DNA from 3 places in the Sorangium sp. So ce834 genome. Region 3 is predicted to be linked to each of the others. Evidence: riboswitches for the same ligand, from Rfam matches in the RefSeq annotation. Region 3 holds a riboswitch; each other region holds the start of a gene.
What was found. Region 3 has a riboswitch for cobalamin ahead of WMF20_RS22580 (ribonucleoside-diphosphate reductase subunit alpha). Riboswitches for the same ligand answer to the same signal wherever they lie in the genome.

Region 1: it holds a riboswitch for cobalamin, as region 3 does, so the genes downstream of both, WMF20_RS02085 (energy-coupling factor ABC transporter permease) here and WMF20_RS22580 (ribonucleoside-diphosphate reductase subunit alpha) in region 3, are expected to answer to the same signal.
Region 2: it holds a riboswitch for cobalamin, as region 3 does, so the genes downstream of both, WMF20_RS06505 (TonB-dependent receptor) here and WMF20_RS22580 (ribonucleoside-diphosphate reductase subunit alpha) in region 3, are expected to answer to the same signal.

Annotation. Positions count from the first base shown of each region.
Region 1 covers NZ_CP150351.1:547,396-554,930, reverse strand. The annotation lists cobalamin riboswitch at 1,057-1,260, shown strand; gene WMF20_RS02085 (energy-coupling factor ABC transporter permease) at 1,395-2,072, shown strand; gene WMF20_RS02080 (hypothetical protein) at 2,069-2,425, shown strand; gene WMF20_RS02075 (CbiQ family ECF transporter T component) at 2,415-3,164, shown strand; gene WMF20_RS02070 (energy-coupling factor ABC transporter ATP-binding protein) at 3,161-3,997, shown strand; gene WMF20_RS02065 (CbiX/SirB N-terminal domain-containing protein) at 3,973-5,160, shown strand; gene WMF20_RS02060 (TetR family transcriptional regulator) at 5,295-6,011, shown strand; gene WMF20_RS02055 (ABC transporter ATP-binding protein) at 6,008-6,745, shown strand; gene WMF20_RS02050 (hypothetical protein) at 6,742-7,509, shown strand; gene WMF20_RS02045 (hypothetical protein) at 7,506-7,535, shown strand, end outside.
Region 2 covers NZ_CP150351.1:1,771,591-1,779,125, reverse strand. The annotation lists gene WMF20_RS06510 (sensor histidine kinase) at 1-1,139, opposite strand, end outside; gene WMF20_RS06505 (TonB-dependent receptor) at 1,291-3,414, opposite strand; cobalamin riboswitch at 3,648-3,855, opposite strand; gene typA (translational GTPase TypA) at 4,046-5,932, shown strand; gene WMF20_RS06495 (hypothetical protein) at 6,003-6,530, shown strand; gene WMF20_RS06490 (LysR family transcriptional regulator) at 6,543-7,457, opposite strand.
Region 3 covers NZ_CP150351.1:6,251,083-6,258,617, reverse strand. The annotation lists gene WMF20_RS22595 (cysteine-rich CWC family protein) at 1-142, opposite strand, end outside; gene metE (5-methyltetrahydropteroyltriglutamate--homocysteine S-methyltransferase) at 139-2,451, opposite strand; gene WMF20_RS22585 (ribonucleotide-diphosphate reductase subunit beta) at 2,572-3,528, opposite strand; gene WMF20_RS22580 (ribonucleoside-diphosphate reductase subunit alpha) at 3,588-6,032, opposite strand; cobalamin riboswitch at 6,289-6,497, opposite strand; gene WMF20_RS22575 (hypothetical protein) at 6,700-7,535, opposite strand, start outside.

The sequences.
Region 1 (7,535 bases), 5.7 Mb from region 3:
CAAAGTGCAACCGATGCACGCGGATGAGCGGATTGCTCCCAGCACGATGACAGCCAGGAGACGGCGCAGCGCGCACACCGCCGATTCCCGCGAATGCGCGTTCGAGCCGGGCATACCCGCGCGGGAGCAGCGTCCGGCGGAGTCGCTCGCCGCACGCTCGAAAAGAGAGCACGAGAGCCCGCCCCGTCACGTCAGGCTCCGCGACGAAGCGAGCCAGACACGGAACACTTGCTCACAAGTAAAGAGCCAGGACGAACAAAGCACACTGCGGCGAGAAAATCACCGGAACGTGCGCCGCACGCGCGGGGCGGCGCACGCTCCGAGCGGGCCCCGGGGGCGAGCGGCGATCCCAGGACGAGCAAGTAAAGAGACTTTAACTACAGAAACACATCGCTTGCAGCTTTTTCGAGGAAGCTTGTCCGCGTGCGTCTCGGTCAATTTCGCGGACTCCACGTTGCGCGCGGAGGACGCGAACGCGCATCGCGCTGCCTGTCGGCGCGACAGGGCGGCGCCACGCGCGCAGGACACCACGGCAGCGGCGGACCGGCCGCTCGCAATGGCGCGAGGGCGGGCGCGGGACAGCGCGGGCCCCCGCCGCGCCGGACCTCCGGACGCCGGGAGCGCTCCGCGGACCGCGGCGGGCTGGACGGCACGCGGCGGCAGCCCGCGCGCGCGGTTCGTCACGGAGCTCGGTCCGGCGTGAGGTGCGCCCGCGCGGACCGCGGAGACAGCCGCCGCGAGCGCACCCGCGCGCGCCGCGAGACGGCCGCCGCGAGCGCACCCGCGCGCGCCGCGAGACGGCCGCCGCGAGCGCACCCGCGCGCGCCGCGAGACGGCCGCCGCGAGCGCACCCGCGCGCGCCGCGAGACGGCCGCCGCGAGCGCACCCGCGCGCGCCGCGAGACGGCCGCCGCGAGCGCACCCGCGCGCGCCGCGAGACGGCCGCCGCGAACGCGCCCGCGCGCCTCGGGGCAGCCCCGCGAGGCGAGCGCCTGCCCCGCGGCCGCGGCGCGACGTCCTTGACGCCGGGCGCGAAACGGGACTACCGAGCATCCATCTGACAATCCACACCTCGGGTGCCCTCTGGGCATAACAGGGAAGCCGGTGCGAAACCGGCGCGGTACCGCCACCGTGAGTGGGGAGCCGCCTCCAAAGACCACTGGGCCTCTGAAGAGGCCTGGGAAGGTGGACGCGGCGCTGGGAGCCCGAAAGGCTCCCTGAACCCATGAGCCGGGAGACCTACCCGAGCTCCCCACGAGGTGCAGCTTGCGCACGTCTTCGTGGCGTTCGGGTGCGGACTTCACCCGGAGCGCCGAAATCGGTCTTCACGGCCGCGCTATATCCATCGCCGCCGTGCTCTTCGCGACGCTGCTCGCGCCCCGGCCCGCGGCCGCGATGCACCTCGCGGAGGGCGTCCTGCCGCTCGGCTGGTGCGCGGTCTGGAACGCGCTCGCCCTGCCCTTCGTCGCCGTCGCCCTCCACCTGCTCCGGCGCCGCACCCGGAACGACGCCTTCTACAAGCCGTTCGTCGGCCTCATCGCCGCCGCCGTCTTCGCGATCTCGTGCATGCCCGTGCCGGTGCCGACCGCAGGGACCTGCTCCCACCCGTGCGGCACCGGGCTCGCCGCGGTGCTCATCGGCCCCTGGATGACCGTCCTCGTCACCGTGGTGGCGCTCCTCATCCAGGCCCTCTTCCTCGCCCACGGCGGGCTCACCACGCTCGGCGCCGACGTCGCGTCGATGGGCATCGCGGGCGCGTTCACCGGATATCTCGTCTTCCGGCTCGCGCGGCGCTGCGGCGCGAGCCTCTGGGTCGCGGGGTTCCTGGCCGGCGTGACGTCCGACTGGGCCACGTACGCGACCACGGCGCTCGAGCTCGCGCTCGGGCTCGCGGGCGACGGGTCGGTGGGATCCATGTTCACCGGCGTCGCCCTCGCCTTCGTCCCCACCCAGCTGCCGCTCGGCCTGCTCGAGGGCGCCATGACCGCGGGAGCGCTCGTCTTCCTGCGCGCCCGGCGGCCCGACATCCTCGAGCGGCTCCAGGTCGTCCCGCTCCCCGCGGGGGCGTCGTGACGCGGCGGGCCGCGCACCGCGCGCTGCCGGCGCTCGCGGGGGGCGCGCGCGCCGCGGCGCTGCGGCTCGCCGCCGCGCTCCCGGCCGCCGCCGCGCTCTGCCTCGCCGCGTGCGGCAACGCCTCGTGGGACGGGATCGACGAGGCCGTCGTCCGTCGCGTGGCCGAGGACGCCGGCCGCCACGACACGGGGCCGCTGTTCGCGGGCCTCGAGGGCGACCTCCTGCTCTTCGCGTTCCTCTGGGCAGGGCTCCTCTCCGGCTTCGCCCTCGGCTACTTCTCGCGCGTGCTCTTCGTGGAGCGCGCCGGCCAGCCCGCCGGCAAGCCCGGCGGCGACGGGCTCCGTGCGGATTGATCCCCCCGCGCGGCTCCGCGACGTGGATCCCCGGCTCCGCCTCGGGGCCGCCGTGGCCGCGTGCTGCGTCGCCGCGGGCGCGCGCTCGCCCTGGACGCCGGCCGCGCTGCTCGCCGTCGCGTGCGCGGCCCTCGCCCTCCAGGGCATGAGCGCGGGCGCCATCCTCCGCGCCTTCGCGCCCGCCGCGTGGCTCGGAGGGCTCGCCGCGGCCCTCGCGCTCGCGCTCACCCCGGGCGCGCCGCTCCTCGCGGGCGCGCCGTTCCCGCTCGACGCGATCGCGCGCGACGGGGCCCGCCGCGCCGCGGCCATCGCCGCGCGCGTCCTCGCGGCCGCCGCGGTGCTCCGGTGGCTCTCGAGCGCCGCCGCGCCCGCCGAGATCGAGGCGGCCCTCGCCGGGCTCGGCGCGCCCGCGGCCCTGGTCGAGCTGCTCGCGCTCGCGCGGCGCTTCGCCGGCGTGCTCCAGCGCGCCGCCGACAGCGCGTGGAGCGCCGCCGCGCTCCGCGGCGGGTTCGCGCGCCCGGGCGCCGCCGCGCGCTCGGCCGGCGCCGTCGCGGGCGTCGTGGCGCTCCGCACCCTGGAGCGCTCCGAGCACGCCGCCGTCGCCATGCAGCTCCGCGGCTACCGGGGGGAGCTCCCCGTCGCCGACCGCCGGCCGAGCGCGCCCGCCGCGAACCTCGCGTTCGCCGCCCTCGCCCTCGCGGCCCTCGGCCTCAGCGTCGCCGCCGGAGCGGCGGGATGAGCGCGATCGCCCTCCGCGCCCCCAGGGTCGGCTACCGCGGCGCCGAGCCCGCGCTGCGCGACGTGCGCCTCGACGTCGCCGAGGGCGAGTCCGTGGCGGTGCTCGGCGGCAACGGCGCCGGCAAGACCGCGCTGCTCCGGACGCTCGTCGGGCTCCTCCCCGCGCCCGGCGGCAGCGTCGAGATCGCGGGCCGCCGCGTGGGCTCGCCCTCGGACGCCGTGGCCGCGGGCGCCGCGCTCGTGCTCCAGGACCCGGACGACCAGCTGCTCGGCGCGACGCTCCTCGACGACGTCCTGTTCGGCCCGCGGAACCTGGGCCTGCCCGCGCCCGAGGCGCGGCGCCGCGCCGAGGCGGCGCTCGCGGCCGTGCAGATCGCGCACCTCGCCGGCCGCGCGATCGAGGCGCTGAGCTTCGGCGAGCGCAAGCGCGCGTGCATCGCCGGGATGCTCGCGATGCAGCCGCGCGTGCTCCTGCTCGACGAGCCGACCGCGGGGCTCGACCCGGAGGGCGAGCTCTCCCTGTGCCGGACGCTGCGCGCGCTCTCCGAGCAACAGGGCACCACGCTGGTCGCCGCGACGCACGCGGTCGACCTCGTGCCGCTCTTCGCGACGCGCGCGGTGCTGCTCGGCGACGGGCAGGTCCTCGCGGACGGGCCGCCGCGGGAGGTGTTCGCGGCCGGCGAGCTGCTCGCGCGGGCGCGGCTCCGGCGGCCGTGGGTCGCGGAGCTCTGGGCCCGGATGAGCCCGGCCGAGCCAGTCCACCCGCGCGGCCGCGCAGGGCTCCCGCTCACCCTGGAGGAGGCGCTCGCATGCATGACGAAGGGCTCCTGCTGATCGGCCACGGCAGCCGCGACGCCGCGTCGAACGCCGAGTTCGAGGCGCTCGTGGCCGATTACGGCGCGTCGCGGCCCGGGCTCGTGGTGCAGCACGGCTACATCGAGCTCGCGACGCCGTACCTCGCCGACGCGCTCGCGGCGCTCGCGGCGCGGGTGTCCCGGGTGGCGGTCGTGCCGCTGTTCCTGTTCGCGGCCGGGCACGTGAAGAACGACATCCCCCTGGCGCTCGAGCAGGCGCGGGCCGCGCACCCGGGCGTGCGCTTCTCGGCGGCGCGGCACCTCGGCGTGCACCCGGCGCTCGCGGAGGTCGCGTTCGAGCGCGCCGCGTCCGCGCTGCCGGACGACCCGGCGGCGCGCGCCCGGACGGCGCTCGTCGTGGTGGGGCGCGGGTCCAGCGACCCGGACGCGAACGGCGATTTCTGCAAGATGACGCGCCTCATCGGCGAGGGCCGGGGGCTGCTCCTGGTCGAGCCGACCTTCATCGGCGTCACGCGGCCCTCGGTCGAGGAGACGCTGGAGCGCGTCGCGCGCCAGCGGCCCGAGCGCGTCGTCGTGCTCCCCTATTTCCTCTTCGCCGGCCGGCTCATGACGAAGCTCGCCGAGCAGGTCGACCGCTTCGCGTCGACGTACCCGTGGATCCGCGCGTCGCTCGCGCCCCACCTCGGCCGGTCGAGCGCACTCTCGGGGCTGATCGACGAGCGCGCGCGCCAGGCGCTCGCCGGCGAGTCTCCCCTCCCCTGCGACACGTGCATGTACCGCACGGCCATGCCGGGGCTCGCCCGGGAGGTCGGCGGGCTCAAGGCGATGCTCTACAGCGTGCGCCACACGCTCACGCACACGCAGGCGTCGAACCACCCGCACGCCCACCGCCCGCTGCGCAAGCACGTGCTCGTCTGCGGCAACGCCGACTGCGTGGACCGCGGCAGCCTGGCGCTGCTCGAGTCGCTGCGCCGCCGCGTGAAGCAGGCCGGCCAGCAGCAGCAGATCCGCGTGACGAGGACGTCGTGCATGGGGCGCTGCGGCGAGGGGCCGACGGTCGCCGTCTACCCGGACGGCGTGTGGTACCGCGGCGTCCGCGAGGAGGACGCGAAGGACCTCGTGGAGGAGCACCTGCTCGGCGACCGGCTGGTGGCGCGGATCGTCGACGACATCATGCAGTGAGGCACGGCGCCCGGAGCCGCGCTCGAGCGTGGATCTCTGAAGCGCGGAGATAGCCCTTCCGTGGCCCCTGCCCGCGTCCCGCGCCGGGCGTCGCCCGATTTGACTCGTTTGTCCAAATGAGTCATATCAGTTCCGTGCCCGTCCGCCGCCCCGAAAAGCCCCGCGACCCTGCCCGGCGCACCAGGATCCTCGAGGCCGCCAGGCGCCTCTTCGCCGAGCGCGGCTTCAAGGGCGTGAACCTCGACGCCGTCGCCGCCGAGGCCGGCTGCGCGAAGGGCGCCCTCTACCTGGAGTTCGCCGACAAGGAGGCCCTCCTGCGCGAGGTGGTCGAGCAGGCCTTCGCCGCGATCCGCGCCCGCTTCGCCGCCGAGGTGATGGGCCTCGAGTCCCCGCTCGAGCGCCTCGTCGCGACCCTCCGCTTCGCCTACCGCCAGCAGGCCGCGGAGCCGCTCTTCGGCAAGCTCCTCCGCGAGGACCCCGACCTCCGCGCGCTCCGCCTGCAGGACGACGCCGCGAGCGCCGCCGCCGCGAAGGCGCAGGTCGCCCAGATCGCCGGCTGGGTCGACGAGGGCATCGCGCGCGGCGAGATCCGGCCCGACGTCGATCGCGACGCGATCCCCTTCGTGCTCGGCGTGCTGCGCTTCGCGCCCCAGCACCTCGGGCTGGTCACGTCGTTCGGCACCTTCGCCGGCGAGCGCGCGCTCGACGCGATCGCCGACGTCTTCCGCGCCGGCCTGGCCGCGCGCCCGGCGGCGGCCTCCACGAAGACGACCTCCACGAAGACGACCTCCACGGAGGCGACGGCCACCAAGCAGCGCGCGACCGCGTCGCGCGCGAGGAGCAAGCGATGAACCAGGCGATCGAGGTGAACGCGCTCGGCAAGCGCTTCGGGAAGGTCACGGCCGTGGACGGCGTGAGCTTCACCGTCGCGGCGGGCGAGATCTTCGGCTTCATGGGGCACAACGGCGCCGGCAAGACGACCACGCTGCGCATGCTCCTCGGCCTGACCCTGCCGACCGCGGGGTCCGCGCGCGTGCTCGGGCGCGATGTCGTCCGCGAGACGCTCGAGGTCCGACGGAGCGCGGGTTACCTGCCCGCGTCGTACGCGCTGCCCCCCGACATGACGGCGCGCGGGTTCCTCCACTATGTCGCCGCGATGTTCGCGCTGCCCCGCGGGGTCGCGGCCGCGCGCGCCGACGCCCTCTTGCGCCGCTTCGGGCTCGAGCGCGAGGCCGACCGCCCCCTGCGCGGCTTCTCCACCGGCATGGCCCAGAAGGTCGGGATCGCCCAGGCGCTGATCAACGAGCCCGCGGTGCTCCTGCTCGACGAGCCGACCTCGGGCCTCGATCCCCTCGGCCGCCACGAGCTCCTCGAGCTGCTCCGCGAGCTCGCGCGCGAGCGCGGCGTCACCGTCGTGTTCTCGTCGCACATCCTCTCCGACGTCGAGGCCCTCTGCCGGCGCGTCGCGGTGATGCACCGCTCGCGCCTCGTCGCCTGCGGCGAGGTCGAGCGCCTCAAGGACGCGCACGGCGCGCGCACCATGGACGATCTCTACCTCGCGCTCGTGCGCAGGGAGGCCGCGTGATCCGCCTCCTGTGGCTCGACTACCTGGCGACGCTCCGCGAGCGGAAGACCTGGCTCTGCGCCGCGATGCTCGCCTACGCCCTGGTCGCGATCCCCGTCGTGCTCGCGCGGCCGCCCGAGCACGTGCGCGCCGCGATGGCCGCCTGGTTCGGCGACGCCGGGCCGTTCCAGACCTTCATGTACGTGTGGATCGACCTGACGATGAACAAGGTGATCGCCTTCGTCCCCGTGGTGCTCGCGAGCGGCGTCGTGCTCCGCGAGCGCGACACCGGCGTGCTGCCGCTCCTCGCCAGCAAGCCGCTCTCGATCCCTCGCTACTTCGCGCTCCGCGCGCTGAGCGCGTGCGCGGTGATGGTGACCCTGCACGCCGCGACCCAGCTCGCCGGCGCCGTCTACTTCACGGCGCGCGTCCCCGGCTTCCGCCCCGGCCCCTTCCTCGGCGCGATGTCGCTCCACGCCTTCGCGGCCCTCTTCGCGACCGCGCTCTCCGCCGCGATCGCCGCGTGGGTGAAGCACCGCGGCGCCTCGGCGCTGATCGGGTTCGGCGCGCTCGGGGGCCTCGTGGGCCTCTCGCTCATCGGCTTCTATCAGCCCGCCTGGCGGGCCATCACCCTCGCGAACCCGATCACCCTCGGCGCCCTCGGCCTCGGGAGCCTCGACCGCCTCGGCCCCGCCGTGCTCTGCCCCCCGATGCTCGCGCTCGCCGCGCTCACCGCCCTCGCCATCGCCGTCGGCGCCGCGGGCGTCCGGAGGATGGAAGCATGACCCGGGCGACCGCCCCCGCCGCGGGC
Region 2 (7,535 bases), 4.5 Mb from region 3:
GACGAGCCGGTCGCGAGCGCGCGGTAGAGGCCGATGGAGGAGAAGAGCGAGAGGAGCCCGGTGAACAGGAGCGGCAGCCCGAAGTCGCGGAGCATGCGCCGCCGGAGGGGCGTCGGGGGCGCGCCGCCGCGCTCGGGCGCGCCGGTCCACGCGCGCAGGAGGTCGACGGCCCGCGCGACGGAGTCCCTGTGCCACGCGCGCTGGTAGAACGAGACGCCGAAGGCGAAGAGCGCGCCGAAGCCGAGCTGCATGAGCGCGTCGGCGGCGCTGAAGGGGGCGCCGGGGCGGAAGGTGGCGCCGGGGCGGACGTAGGCGATGCCGATCGCGGTGCACCCGAGCCAGAGCGCGAAGTTCAGGGAGGCGAGGACGTCGGGGAGCCGCTCGGCGCGGGCGAGGCCGCGGGCGAGCAGGGCGCGGTCGCCGGACGGGCCGGCCCGGAGGGCGGCGACGATCGCGTGCGTGGCGGGGCGCACGGCGAAGGTGAAGCCGAGGGTGCCGGAGAGCGCGAGGAGGGGGACGACCTCGAACCACGCCTGGAACACGACCTGGCTCTGGGTGCGGAGGAACGCGACGCAGAAGAGCAGCATGACGTGGCCGCCGACGATGCCGGCGGCCGTGGCCGACTCGGCGAGGCGCGGCCGGAGCGCCGCGGCGAGGGCGCGCGCCGAGGCGGCCTCGGAGGCGCCGCCGTCGGCCGCGTCGGCGCGGAGCAGGCTGCGGTGGATGGCGAGGCGCATGCCGCCGGCCATGACGCCGAAGGCGAGGGCCGTGACCAGGAGGCCGAGCCACGACGGCGGCGTCGCGTGGCCGATCCCGAGCGGGCCGGGCCACGAGGGGGGCCCCGCGGGGGGGCCGCGGAGGGCGAGCGGCGAGACGGCGAGCGGCCACGAGAGGGTGCGGATCGCCGCGGCGATGGCGAAGCCGCGGTCGCCGCGGCGGACGAGCACGCCCGAGAGCGCGGCCGAGAGGGCCATCGAGGCGAGCAGGAGGATCGCCGGCCAGGGCGTGGTGAGGGCCGCGGGGACGACGGCGGAGAGGAACAGGAGGGCCGAGAACAGCTCCCAGCCGGTCGCGACGAGCTCGGCGCGGGCGCGCGGGGTGAGCGGCGCGCGGAGCTTGGGGGGCGGCGGGGTGCTCACGGGGCCGGCGGCATGGAAGCCCAGGGCGCGCGGCTTCGCAACGGCGGCCGGCGGCGCGGGCGCGGCGCCGGCGGAGGATCGTGCGCTGGCGCTTGACGGAACACGGATGACGGAAGGCGAGGAACGACGGCCGACGCTCTTGGCCCCCGGGCTACTCCCAGTACAGCGTCGCCCGCCCGATCGCCGTGAACGGCCACCCCGGCGAGTAGTGGATCCCCGTGACCGCGGCCGGCTCGTACGGCAGCCGCGAGTCGCTCGCGAACTGGACCTCGCGCCACGTCGCGTCGAACAGGTTCTGGATGTCCACGGCCGCCTCGACGTTCCTCCACCGGAGCCCCGCGTTCGCGTCGACCACCGTGAACCCCTCGGCGGTGAGCGACTCGTCCTCGGTCGCGGGCCGCGCGCCGATCGCCTTCACCCGGAGCGCCGCGAACGGCGTGAAGGCGCCGAACGCCCTGCGCACGCCGATGCCCGCGGTCAGCGTCCGGGTCGGCGCGAGCGCGACCGCGCTCCCGTTGCCGGCGTTCGCGCGGAAGCGCGCGCGGGTGAAGGTCGCGTCCACGTCGGCGAAGAGCCAGCTCCCGAGCCGGTAGCGCGCGCCGATCTCGATTCCATAACGCCGCGTCTCCCCCGACGCCTCGGTCACGCCGGCGTCGCCGCTCCAGACCAGCTCGGAGTCGAGGTCGAGCAGGAACCCGGCCGCGCTGAGCGAGAGGCCGCGCACGGGCGCGACCCTCGCGCCGACCTCGTAGCCCTTCGCCGGGGTGATCAGCGTCGCCGCCCCCTGGCCCAGCACCGCGCCCCGGGCGTCGTTCGAGTGGAAGCCGCGCCCGTAGTGGGCGAAGAGATCGAGCCCGCCAACCGGCGAGACGATCGCCGAGAGCTTCGGGAGCAGCTGCATCTGCCCCCGCGCGCCGCTCGACCGGTTCCCCGTCCCCTCGAGGTCCTCGCGCAGGTCGTCCACGTTGACGTCGATCCACTGCCCGCGCACGCCGAGCACGAGGCGGAGCCAGCGCCGGAGCCGGGCGTCCTGCTCGACGTACACGCCGATCTGGCCCTCGTCGACGTGGGTCCGATCCCGCTCCTCGAGCCGCTCGCGCGCCTCGTCGTGGTGGAGCGACTTGTCGATCGCGTCGGCGCGGATCTGCGCGCCGAGCGAGGTCGTGAACCTCGCCCCGCGGTGCTCGATCTGCTTGCGGAACCGGAAGTCGGCGCCCAGCACCGTGCGGTCGTCGTTCTGCTCGATCTGATCGCCGTGGGCCGGATCCTCGGCGAAGAACGTGAAATTCGAGTACAGCGTGAAGCGATAGCGGAGGAAGTAAGCCATCGCGCTCAGGTCGGCGTCCCGCCACGCGGTCGAGGTGGAGACCGACGCCATGTGCCGCGCGGTCGACCCGCCCTCGGTCGGATCGACGGCGCCGAAGTGATCGATGCACGGCTGCCCGAAGGCGGAGGGCGGCGGGTTCAGACCGCCCTGCTCCCCCTCCCCGCACACGGCGCGCGCCGGGATCTGGCCGGAGCCGTGCCAGGTCGAGCCGTAGGACATCCACGTCGCCTGGACCTTGCCGGTGCTGCCGAGGTCGCGCGTCGCCCTCAGGTAGACGTTGAAGCGCTTGAGCCGCTCCGGGCTCTGGAACGGCCCGTCGTTCCGGTAGACCTCCGCCGCGGCCACCGCGCGCCATTCGTCGCCGAGCTCCGGCGAGGCGATCACGAGGCCGCGCAGGATGCCGTACTGCCCCACGCTGAGCTGCGCGGTGCTCTCGTCGAGCTTCTCGGCGAAGCGGAGGTTGACGGCGCCCGCCGTGCCGAAATCGCCGATGCTCGCGTAATAGGGCCCCTTGTAGCCGTCGAGCCCGATCACGAGCTCCGGGATCATGAAGTAGAGGTCGGTGAAGCCGTGCCCGTGGCCGTGGCTGACCAGGTTGACGGGCACCCCGTCGACGAAGAACGCGACGTCGGTCCCGTGGTCGGCGTCGAAGCCGCGCAGGAAGTACTGGTTCGCCTTGCCGCCGCCGGCGTGCTGCACGGCGAAGAGCCCGGGGACCGACTCGAGGATGTCGCCCGGCCGGAGCCGCGGCCTGAGCTCGAGCTCGCGGTGCCCGACCGAGACGCGCGAGGCGGCCTCGCTGCCCGGCTTCTCCGCGTGCACCGTGACCTCGATGGGCTCTTCCTGGGCGCGCGCTGGCGGCGCGGCGAACAGCGAGATCGCCAGCGCGGCGATCCGATGGAGTCGATGACGGTGTCCGTGGCCCTTCGTGACGTTCTCGCGCAGCATTCATGTCCTCCTTCGCGCAATCGCGCGGAGCGGCGCCGGGCCGCTCGCATCGAGCTCCGGGAGGAGGAAAAGGTCGCCCACGGCGCGATGCCCTGGACCGACCTCTCGCCCCCGCGGGCGACCGGAAGGCAACGCAGGGGGCGGCTCGGGATCCGGGACGTGCGCAGGGCTGCACCGGCTCGGACCTCACCGCCTCCCTCGAGGCTCCCAGGTCGAACCGGCGTCGGATGTGTCCCCGTCGCCGGGCGCGGGCAGGTCTTCGGGCTCGCGAGCGCTCCGGCCGGGCCGGCTTCCTACTGTCCACCGCTTCCCAGCCCTCATCGGGCCAGTGCGTGGGGTGGAGGTCGTTCTCGCTTACCGCTGCGGGGCAGCCCCGGAATCTCACCGGGTTCCCTATTCAGCCTGAGCGAGCGCCCAGGCACCAGCGCGGCGCGCACCCTAGGAGGATGCACCTCCGGCTGTCAATCGCTCCCGCTCACCTCGCCCGCTCCACGCGCGTCCCTCGCCATGCGCCCGCCTCGCGCGGGCTTCCTGCCCGCGCGGCTCGCGCCCGCCTCGCGCGCGCCACCTGAACGTGAGCGCTCGCCGCGCGACGTCCGCGCGCCGGCCGAACGTTCGGGCTCTGGCGAGGATGGGCTCGCTCCTCCGTGGGTCGCGTGCTACACGGCCGCCGCCGTATATGCCGCGTAACGACCTCCGCAACATCGCCATCGTCGCCCACGTCGACCACGGGAAGACCACGCTCGTCGACCACATGCTCCGCCAGGCGGGCGCCTTCCGAGAAAACGAGGTCGTGGCCGAGCGCGTCATGGACTCGAACGATCTCGAGCGGGAGCGCGGCATCACCATCCTCGCGAAGAACACGAGCATCCGGTACCGCGGGGTCAAGATCAACATCGTCGACACGCCCGGCCACTCCGACTTCGGCGGCGAGGTCGAGCGCACCCTGATGATGGCCGACGGGGCGCTGCTCCTCGTCGACGCCGCCGAGGGCCCGCTGCCGCAGACGCGGTTCGTGCTCTCGAAGTGCCTCCAGCGCGGCTTCCCGGTCATCGTGGTCATCAACAAGATCGACCGGAGCGACGCGCGCGCCCACGAGGTGCTCTCCGAGGTGTTCGACCTCTTCTGCGATCTCGAGGCGAGCGACGGGCAGATGGACTTCGCGACGCTCTACGCGATCGGGAAGCTCGGCCAGGCGAAGCGCGAGCTCGAGCACGAGGCCAAGGACCTGGAGCCGCTCTTCGAGACCATCCTCGAGCGGGTGCCCGGCCCCTCCGGCGACCCCGACGGGCCGCTCCAGGTCATCGTCTGCAACACGACCCACGACGACTACGTGGGCCGGCTCGCGGTCGGCCGCGTGGTCCGGGGCACCGCCCGGTCCGGCGCCGACGTCGCGCTCCTCGGCGAGGGCGGGCAGTCGCGCGGCTACGTGAAGATGCTCTACGCCTACGAGGGGCTGAAGCGGGTCGCGGTCGAGAGCGCCGCCGCGGGCGAGGTGGTCGCCATCGCGGGGCTCGACTCGGTCACCATCGGCGACACGATCGCGGACCCGGCGACCCCCGAGTCGCTGCCGCGGATCGTGGTCGAGGAGCCGACCATCAAGATGAAGATCGGCGTCAACACGTCGACCTTCGCCGGCAAGAGCAAGCAGTCGAAGTTCCTGACGAGCCGTCACCTGAAGGAGCGGCTCGAGCGCGAGGCGATGAAGAACCTCGCGATCCGGGTGGAGCCGACCGAGGTGCCCGACACGTTCGTGGTGCTCGGCCGCGGCGAGCTCCAGCTCGCGATCCTCGTGGAGACGATGCGGCGCGAGGGCTACGAGATGCAGCTCTCGAACCCCGAGGTCGTGACGCGCGAGATCAACAGCGAGGTGATGGAGCCGGTCGAGCTCGTGGTCGTGGACGTGCCCGACACCTACGTCGGCGTGGTGACCGAGCGCCTCAGCACCCGGCGCGGCCGGATGGTGAAGATGACGAACCCCGGCTTCGGGCGCGCCCGCCTCGAGTTCCGGGTGCCATCGCGCGGGCTCATCGGCTTCCGGGGCGAGTTCCTGACGGCGACGCGCGGGACGGGCCTGCTCAACACGATGTTCGACGGCTGGGCGCCCTGGGGCGGCCCGATGATGCGCCGCCCGACCGGCGCTATCGTCGCCGATCGCGCCGGCGTGGCGACCCCGTACGCGCTGCACCACCTCCAGCCGCGCGGGACGTTCTTCATCGTCCCCGGCGTCGAGGTCTACGAGGGGATGATCGTCGGCGAGCACAACCGGCCGAACGACACCGACGTCAACGTGATCAAGGAGAAGAAGCTGTCGAACGTGCGCAACCACGGCAAGGACGAGAACGTCCTCCTGGCCAGCCCGCGGCTGCTCACGATCGAGACGGCGATGGAGTGGATCGACGGCGACGAGCTCGTCGAGGTCACGCCCGACGCGGTGCGCGTCCGCAAGAAGGTGCTCGCGTGCAACCGCCGAGAGCGCCGCGAGGACGCGATCGAGCAGGCGCAGGCCGTGGAGTGAGCGGCGGGGGCGCCCGGCGAGCGCCCCCTCCCCTGCCCGCGCCGGTGTGGACCGGTGTAGACTCCCCGGCATGAGAACGACGCTGCTTCCAGCGCTCCTCGCTTCGCTCGTCGCCCTCGCGGGGGCGAGCGCCTGCGGCGGGAGCGTCGTGGTCGACGGCTCCCCGGGGGGCGACGACGGCTCCGGGGGCGCCGGCGCCAGCGCGACGTCGAGCGGGCGCACGAGCGTCGGCGCGGGCCCGCAGTCGGCGAGCTCCAGCGCGGCGGGCTCGGGCGGCGGAGCGCGGGCCTCGTGCGATTTCTTCTGCGCCCTGTTCGACGGCACCGCCTGCCCGGACCCCGGCTGTCGCGCCGCCTGCGCCGAGCTGCTCTCGGTGCCGCGCCCTTGCAACGACCTGACCGCGCCGTTCTTCGACTGCATGGGCGGGATCGTCCAGATCCCGTCGGTCACGCGCTGCGAGCAGATCTCGGCGTGGCTCGATCCGCTGTTCGCGTGCATGGCCTCCAGCGACCCGGCGTGCGACGCCGACTTCGTCCAGGTGGACTGCGCGCCGTTTTACGAAGATCAACGGGCCTGCCAGCTCAGCCAGGGCCGGTAACGGCGGGCGACGTCACCGGCCCTGGCGCGGCCGCGCGCCCGGCCGGAGGGCGCCTCGCAGCGGCCCGAGGGCGTCGGTGACGAACGCGACGAGCGCCTTCACGCGCGGCACCGCGCGCGTGTCGCGGTGCACCCCGAGCCACAGCGTGCGCTCGGGCGGCGGCGACGGCGGCGAGAGCAGGCGCAGGCCCGGCATCGCGTCGCCCAGGTAGCGCGGCAGGCACACGAGCCCGACCCCGGCGGCCCCCATCGTCGCCTGGGCCTCGCGGCCGTTCGTGCGGGCGGCGACGCGGGCCTTCGCGGCGACGGCGCGCAGCCACGCGAGGTCGGCGACCGCCGGCGGCTCGTCGCTCATCGTGACGAGGGCGTGGCCCGCGCACTGCCGGTCGAAGTCCGGCAGGCCGCGCTCGGCGAGGTAGGCCTCCGACGCGTAGAGGCCGAACCCGATGCGCGCGACCTCGCGCTGGAAGACCTCACGGTGCTCGAACGCGGCGGGGCGAAAGGCGATGTCCGCCTCCCGCCGCGGGAGGCTCAGCCAGCGCGCATCCGCGACGAGCTCGACGGAGATGCCGGGGTGACGCGCGAGGAACGGGGCGAGCAGCGGCCCGAGGACGCGGGCGGCGAGCCACTCGGACGCGGTGACGCGGAGGTGGCCGGTCAGGCCGGCGTCGCGTCCGGCGGCGGCGCGCTCGGCGGCGAGCGCGCCCTGCTCCATGCGCTCGGCGTGGCCGAGCACGCTCTCGCCCGCGGCCGAGAGCGCGAACCCCGACGGCGAGCGCCGGAAGAGCTTCGCCCCGAGGCGCCGCTCGAACGCGTCGACGCGCCGCCCCACGGTCGGCTGGGTGACCTTCAGCGCGCGCGCGGCGGCCGAGAGGTTGCCGTGCCGGGCGACGGCGAGGAAATAGCGCAGATCGTCCCAGTCGAGCATGGTCTTCGCGCGGGGCGCTGCTGCGCGAGAGCGCCCCGCGCCATGCACAGATGCATGGCGAGTATACGGCGATGGCGG
Region 3 (7,535 bases):
CCTCCTGGGGAACCCGCTGGAGCACGTCGGCGGGGATCGCCGTCTCGAAGCACCAGCAGGTCGTCGCCCCCTCGGCCATCCCGCACGCGTTCGCCTCGCCGCACAGCGGGCACCGCGCGGGATCGACGTCGGCGCCGATCACGGCGTCGCGCCGGCGAGCCGCCCGCGAGCGATCCGCGCCGCCTCCACCATGTTGACCAGGGCCGCCTCGACCTCCTCCCAGCCGCGGGTCTTGAGCCCGCAGTCCGGGTTCACCCAGAGCTGGTGGCCGGGCAGCACGCGCGCCGCGCGCTCGAGCAGCTCGACCATCTCATCGAGGGTCGGCACGCGCGGCGAGTGGATGTCGTAGACGCCCGGGCCGATCTCGTTCGGGTAGCGGAAGCGCGCGAAGTCGGCGAGGAGCTCCATCCTGGAGCGCGACGTCTCGATCGAGAGCACGTCGGCGTCCATCGCGGCGATGGCGTCGAGGATGTCGCCGAACTCCGAGTAGCACATGTGCGTGTGGATCTGGGTCTCGTCGCGGACCCCGCTCGTGGCGAGCCGGAAGGCGTCCACGGCCCACCGCAGGTAGGCCCCCCAGGCGTCGCGGCGCAGCGGCAGCCCCTCGCGGATGGCCGGCTCGTCGACCTGGATCATGGCGATGCCCACGGCCTCGAGGTCGGCCACCTCGTCCCGGAGCGCGAGCGCGATCTGCGCGCACGTCTCGCTCCTGGGCTGATCGTCGCGCACGAAGGACCACTGGAGGATCGTGACGGGCCCCGTGAGCATGCCCTTCATGGGCTTCGCCGTGAGCGACTGCGCGAACGTGGACCACGGGACGGTCATCGCGGAGGGGCGCGACACGTCGCCGAAGAGCACGGGCGGCTTCACGCACCGGGAGCCGTAGCTCTGGACCCACCCGTTCTCGGTGAAGGCGAAGCCGTCGAGCTGCTCGCCGAAGTACTCCACCATGTCGTTGCGCTCGAACTCGCCGTGCACGAGGACGTCGAGCCCGATCGCCTCCTGCTTCTCCACGCAGCGCCGCGTCTCGTCCTTCAGGAAGCGCTCGTACTGCTCCGGCGTCATCCGGCCCGCGCGCAGCGCGGCGCGCGCGCCGCGCACGTCGCCCGTCTGCGGGAAGGAGCCGATCGTCGTCGTGGGGAACGCCGGGAGGCCGAAGCGCGCGCGCTGCTTCCCCGCTCGCTCGGGGAACGCCGACGCCCGGCGCAGCATCCCTTCGTCCACCGCGGCGACCCGCGCGCGGACCTCCGGGTTCCGGGTCCGCTTCGAGGCGCGCCGCGCGGCGAGCGCGCTCCGCGCTTCGGCGAACAGCGCCGAGCCTGGCGCGTCCGTCGCGGCGGCGTCGGCGAGCGCGCGCAGCTCGGCCAGCTTCTGCGCGGCGAACGCCATCCAGCGGAGCAGCTCGGCGTCCAGCCGCTTCTCGGCGGACAGGTCGACGGGCACGTGCAAGAGCGAGCACGACGGCGCCACCACGACCCGCTCCGGCCCGAGCGCCGCGACCGCGCGCCGGACCAGCCGGTGCGCGGCGTCGAGGTCGGTGCGCCAGATGTTCCGGCCGTCGACCACGCCCACCGAGAGGGACATCGACCGCGGGAGCGCGGCGAGGGCGGCGTCGAGCTGCTCCGGCGCGCGCACCAGGTCCACGTGGAGCGCGTCGGCGCCCGACGCGGCGGCGAGCGAGAGGTTCTCGCCCAGCGCGCCGAAGTACGTCGCGAGGAGGACTCGAGGCCGCTTCGCGCACGCGGCGAGCCGGGCGAACGCCCGCCGGCAGGCGTCCTGCGCGCGCGCGTCGAGGTCCAGCGCGAGGCACGGCTCGTCGACCTGGACCCACGCGACGTTCCGGTCCGCGAGCGTCCCGAGCAGCGCCTCGTAGACCGGGAGCAGCCGATCCAGGAGGTCCAGCGTGCTGGCGCCGGACGGCGACCCCGGCGCCAGCTTCGAGAGGAGCAGGAGGGTGGCCGGCCCGACCACCACGGGACGGGTCTCGACGCCGAGCGCCCGCGCCTCCTCGATCTCGCTCACGAGCTTCGACGCGTCCAGCTCGAACCGCTGCCCGGCGTCGAGCTCGGGGACGATGTAGTGATAGTTCGTGTCGAACCACTTCGTCATCTCCAGCGCGGCGACGTCGACGCCCGCGGCGCGATCCTGGAGGCCCCGCGCCATCGCGAAGTAGCGAACGAGCGGATCGGAGATGGCGCGATAGCGCGCCGGCACGGCGCCGACGGCGATCGCCATGTCGAGCATGTGGTCATAGAGCGAGAAGTCGTTGCTCGGGATGTGGTCGATGCCCAGCGAGCTCATCGCAGACCAGTGCCGGCGGCGGAGCATCGAGGCCGTCGCCTCGAGCTCGGTCGCAGGCGAGCTCTTCGACCAGTAGCTCTCGAGCGCCTTCTTCAGCTCTCGAGCGACGCCGAAACGCGGATAACCGAGACATGTTGCGAGCACGGACATGGTGAGACCCCGTTCCCTTCTCAGGACGATTGAATGGTTTGGAGCGGCGGCACGCCCCTGGGCGTGCCGTGCGTGTCGAGCGCGACGAGGACGACGCGGCCGCGCGCGGCCCGCTCGATGTCAGAAGGAGGCATCGAGGACGACCTCCCCGGCGACGCCGACCTGATACGCCGAGACGCGGCGCTCGAAGAAGTTCGTGACCTCCTGGACGTCCTGCAGATCCATGAAGGACAGCGGGTTCTTCCCCCCGTAGCGCCGCGGCATGCCGAGCGTGACGAGCCGCTGATCGGCGCAGAACTCGAGGTAGCGGCGCACGTCGCGCGCCGACAGGCCCGCGACGCCGGCGCCGAGGAGATCCTCCGCGAACTGGGCCTCACACTCGATCGCCTCATCCATCATGTCGAGGATCGACCGCGAGAGGCCGGCGTCGAAGAGCTCGGGCTCCTCGCGCCGCACGGTGCTCACGACCTCGAAGGCGAAGCGCATGTGCGCGCTCTCGTCGCGGAAGACCCAGCTCGTCCCCGCGGCGAGCCCGTGGAGCAGGCCGCGCGAGCGCAGGAAGTACACGTACGCGAACGCGCCGAAGAAGAAGAGCCCCTCGACGCACGCGGCGAAGCAGACGAGGTTGAGGAGGAACTGCCGCCTCTCGGAGCGCGACTCGAGCCTCCCCAGCGACTCGATGGAGTCGAGCCAGCGCATGCAGAAATCGGCCTTCTTCCGGATCGAGGGGATGCTCTCGACCGCGGCGAAGGCGCGGTGGCGCTCCTCCGGATCGGGGATGTACGTGTCGAGGAGCGTCAGATAGAACTGGACGTGCAATGCCTCTTCATAGAGCTGCCGCGACAGGTACATCCGCGCCTCCGGGGCGTTGATGTGCCTGTACAGGTTGAGCACGAGGTTGTTCGCCACGATGGAGTCTCCCGTGGCGAAGAACGCGACGAGGCGCTGCACGAGGTGGCGCTCCGCGGCGGTCATCCTCCGCAGGTCGCCCACGTCCGTCGAGAAGTCGACCTCCTCGACCGTCCATGTGTTCTTGATGGCGGCGCGGTACATCTCGAAGAAGGCCGGATACCCCATCGGGCGCAGCGTGAGGCAGAGGCCCGGATCGAGCAGGCGCGCGGGGCGGCTCACGCGGCTCACTGGCACGCCTCGCAGGACTCGGGGTTCTCGAGCGCGCACGCCACGTCCGCGGCCGCCTTCGCCGGCGCAGGCGGGAGGTCCGGCGCCGCGCCCACGGTCGCCTTGGCGATGCGCGTCGCGGGGCGCGAGCGCAGGTAATAGGTCGTCTTGAGCCCCTTCTTCCATGCGTGGAAGTACATGCTCGAGAGCTGGCCGATGGTGGGGTTCTCGACGAAGAGGTTCAGCGACTGGCTCTGGTCGATGAAGGCGCCGCGATCCGCGGCCATGTCGATGAGCGACCGCATCGGGATCTCCCACGCCGTCCGGTACACGGCGCGGACCTCCTCGGGCAGCTCCTCGAGCCCCTGGACCGAGCCCTCCGCGAGCTTGAGCCGGGCGCGCACCGCGTCGGTCCAGGCGCCGCGCTGCTTGAGCTCCGCGACGAGATAGCGGTTCATCTGCAGGAAGTCGCCCGAGAGCGTCTCGCGCTTGAACAGGTTCGACACCTGCGGCTCGATGCACTCATAGCAGCCGGCGATCGACGCGATCGTGGCGGTCGGCGCGATCGCGACGAGCAGCGAGTTCCGCAGCCCCTCGGCGCGGATGCGGGCGCGGAGCGCCTCCCAGCGCGCTTCGTCCTGCGGCACGAGGCCCCACGCGTCGAACTGGAGCTCGCCGCGCGCCGCGCGCGTCTCGTCGAAGGCCGGGTGGCGCCCCTTCTCGGCGGCGAGGTCCGCGGACGTCGAGAGCGCGTGGTAGTACACCTCCTCGGAGATCCGCCTCGAGAGCTCCCGCGCGGCCTCCGCGTCGAAGGGCAGGCGCATCTGAAAGAACACGTCCTGCAAGCCCATGAGCCCGAGGCCCACCGGCCGCCAGCGGAGGTTCGAGCGCCTCGTCGAGGCGATGGGGTAGTAGTTGAGGTCGATGACGCGATCGAGCTGGCGGATCGCCGTCCGCACCGTGCGCGCGAGCTTCTCGAAATCGAACGCGACGGTGCCGTCCGCGCGCGCGGCCGTGTGGCGCGCGAGGTTGATCGAGCCGAGATTGCAGACCGCCGTCTCCTCCTTCGAGGTCACCTCCACGATCTCGGTGCAGAGGTTCGAGAGGTGCACGGTCCGGCCCGGCAGCGCCGTCTGGTTGCAGGCGCGGTTCGCCTTGTCCTTGAACGTCATCCAGCCGTTGCCCGTCTGCGCGAGCGTGCGCATCATCCGCGCGTAGAGCTCGCGCGCCTTCATCGTCTTCTTGGCGAGGCCCGCCCGCTCGGCCTCGGCATAACGGCGCTCGAACTCGTCGCCATAGAGATCGGGGAGATCGGGCACGTCCTTGGGATCGAACAGGCTCCATTCGCCGTCCGCCTCGACCCGCTTCATGAACAGGTCCGGGACCCAGCTCGCCAGGTTCAGGTTGTGCGTGCGCGCGGCCTCGTCTCCGGTGTTGTCGCGCAGCGCGAGGAACTCCTCGACGTCGGCGTGCCACGGCTCGAGGTAGACGCAGCAGGCGCCCTTGCGCTTGCCGCCCTGGTTCACGGCCGCGACGGACGCGTCGAGCGTCTTGAGCCACGGCACGATCCCGCTGGAGTGCCCGTTGGTGCTCTCGATGAGCGAGCCGCGCGACCGCACGCGGTGGTAGGCGAGCCCGATGCCGCCCGAGAACTTCGAGAGCATCGCGACGTCGGTGTAGCGCTGGTAGATGGTCTCGAGGTGGTCCTCCGGCGAGTCGAGCAGGAAGCAGCTCGAGAGCTGCTCGTGGCTCGTCCCGGCGTTGAACAGCGTGGGCGAGCTCGGGAGGTAGTCGAGCGACGAGAAGAGGCGATAGAGCTCGACGGCCTGCGCCGCCGTCTCGGACAGCGCGCAGGCGATCCGGAGGAAGAACTGCTGCGGCGTCTCGATGACGAGGCGCGTCTCGGGGTGCTTGAGGAGATAGCGATCGTAGAGGGTCCGCAAGCCGAAGTACTCGAGCTCATGGTCCCGGCCCGGCTCGATCGCGTCGTTCAGCTTGCGGGCGTTCTGCGCGACGAACCCGTGGAGCCGCTCGTTGATGAGGCCGAGCCGCCGCCCGACGGCGACGGACTGCGAGAAGGCGTGGATCTCCTGATTGCGGACCTCCTTGTCGATATAGGTCGCGAGCAGGCGCGCCGCGAGCTTCGCGTACTGGGGCTCATCCGCGATGAGCGACGCCGCCGTCTGGATGGAGAGCTGGTCGAGCTCGCGCGTCGTCGCGCCGTCGTAGAGGCCGCTGATCGTCTTTGTGGCGACGCGGAGCGCGTCCACGTCGGACAGGGCGAGGCAGCAGCGGCTCACCGCCCGGACGATCTTGTTGACGTCGACGGGCTCGCTCGACCCGTTGCGCTTCTTCACCCGCATCGTCGTGTGCGGGGGCGCCTCCTCGGCGCCTCCGGTCCTCGCGCTCCGCGCCCGCAACGGCGCCGCGCCGTTGCTCGTCGTCACTGTGTCGCTCAGCATGGCAATCCTCCTCGTCACGCTTCGTTCGGAGCGGTTCCAGACCGCTCGCGTCGAGACCGCGAGAGCGAAGAGGCCAGCCGATGCGCGCGAGTGCGCCGGCTCTCCAGGAGAGCCTTCGGACCGACCGCTCGCCCCCGCGGGCGAAAGGAAGACAACGCGGGAGGGGGTCGGAACCGGGACGGGCGCGAGGATCAGCGCCAGCTCGGACCTCCCCGCCTCCCTCGAGGCTTCCAGGCCAAACCGGCGCAGGATGTCTCCCCAGCGCAGGATGTCGGCAGGTCTTCGGGCTCGCGAGCGCTCCGGCTCTCGCCGGCTTCCTACGGTCCACCGCTTCCCAGCCCGGAGGGCCAGTGCTCGTCGTGGAGATCGTTCTCGCTTACCGCTGCGGGGCAGCCCCGGATTCGCACCGGGTTCCCTTTTAAGCCCCGGGCCGAAGCCCGAGGCACCAACATGAGGCACTACATATTGCGGTGCGCGACCCCGGTCAAGCGATATGTTGGGGATCCGGGCGAGCGCATGGATGTGGCGCGATCGCTGTCCAACGACGGATGCGCTCGCGACCGTCCAGGCCTGTGCTGCCTGTCCGACGCTCTTCGGAACGAGAGGGCGTGCACGGTCGAGCGAGGTTTGCGCGTCAGCGGTGCGCGACGGCGCGCAGATCGTCGAGCTAGGGGCAGGATGCGTTGGCGATCGCCACGGCGTCGAGATCGAAGACGCCCGTCGCGCCCGTCAAATCCGGCCGATCGGTGATTCGCACGTAGCGCGCGAAGCTGAGATCGAGATCGGCGAGGTCGAAGGCGTCGCCGCCCGCGACCTCGGGGTCGGTTGGATCGAGGATGTTCGTGTCGGGGTTCGCCAGCACGGGGTGCCAGCCGGCGCAGGAGCCGTAGGGGGCCGCCGCGGCGGTGCACGGGAAGGCGATCCAGTCGACGCCGTTCTGGCTCACCTCGACGGTCGCGAGCTCGGCGAACACGGAGGTCGGGCCGGTCTCGAAGGGGTTCTCGAAGACGATGAAGTCCGGTCCTGGCCCGTCGACGATGAGGTTGCCCGAGAAGCCCAAGGTGACGGTGCCGCCGTTGCCGAGGGACACCACGTCGGTCGAGCCCCCGCAGCAACCTCCGCCCTTGGGAGGACCGAAGGCGATGTTCGGGAACCTGTCCTGTCCGTAGTTCGGGCCGGGCCCGAAGAGGTGGCTTACCACCTCGGAGGCGAACACCGTTTCCGCTCCCGTGCAGTCGACGCCGCCGCCGCCCACGCCGCTGCCGCCGTCGCCGCCCGCGCCGCCGTCGCCCGCGGCACCGCCGCTGCCCACGCCGCCGCCGTCGCCGCCCGCGCCGCCGTCGCCGCCAGACCCCCCTGCGCCGCCCGCGCCGCCGCCGCCCGCGCCGCCGTTTCCGCCTGCGCCGCCGTCTCCGCCTGCGCCGCCGCCGTCTCCGCCTGCGCCGTCGCCGCCAGATCCCCCTGCGCCGCCCGCGCCGCTCCCGGCGTCGTTCGACGACGTGC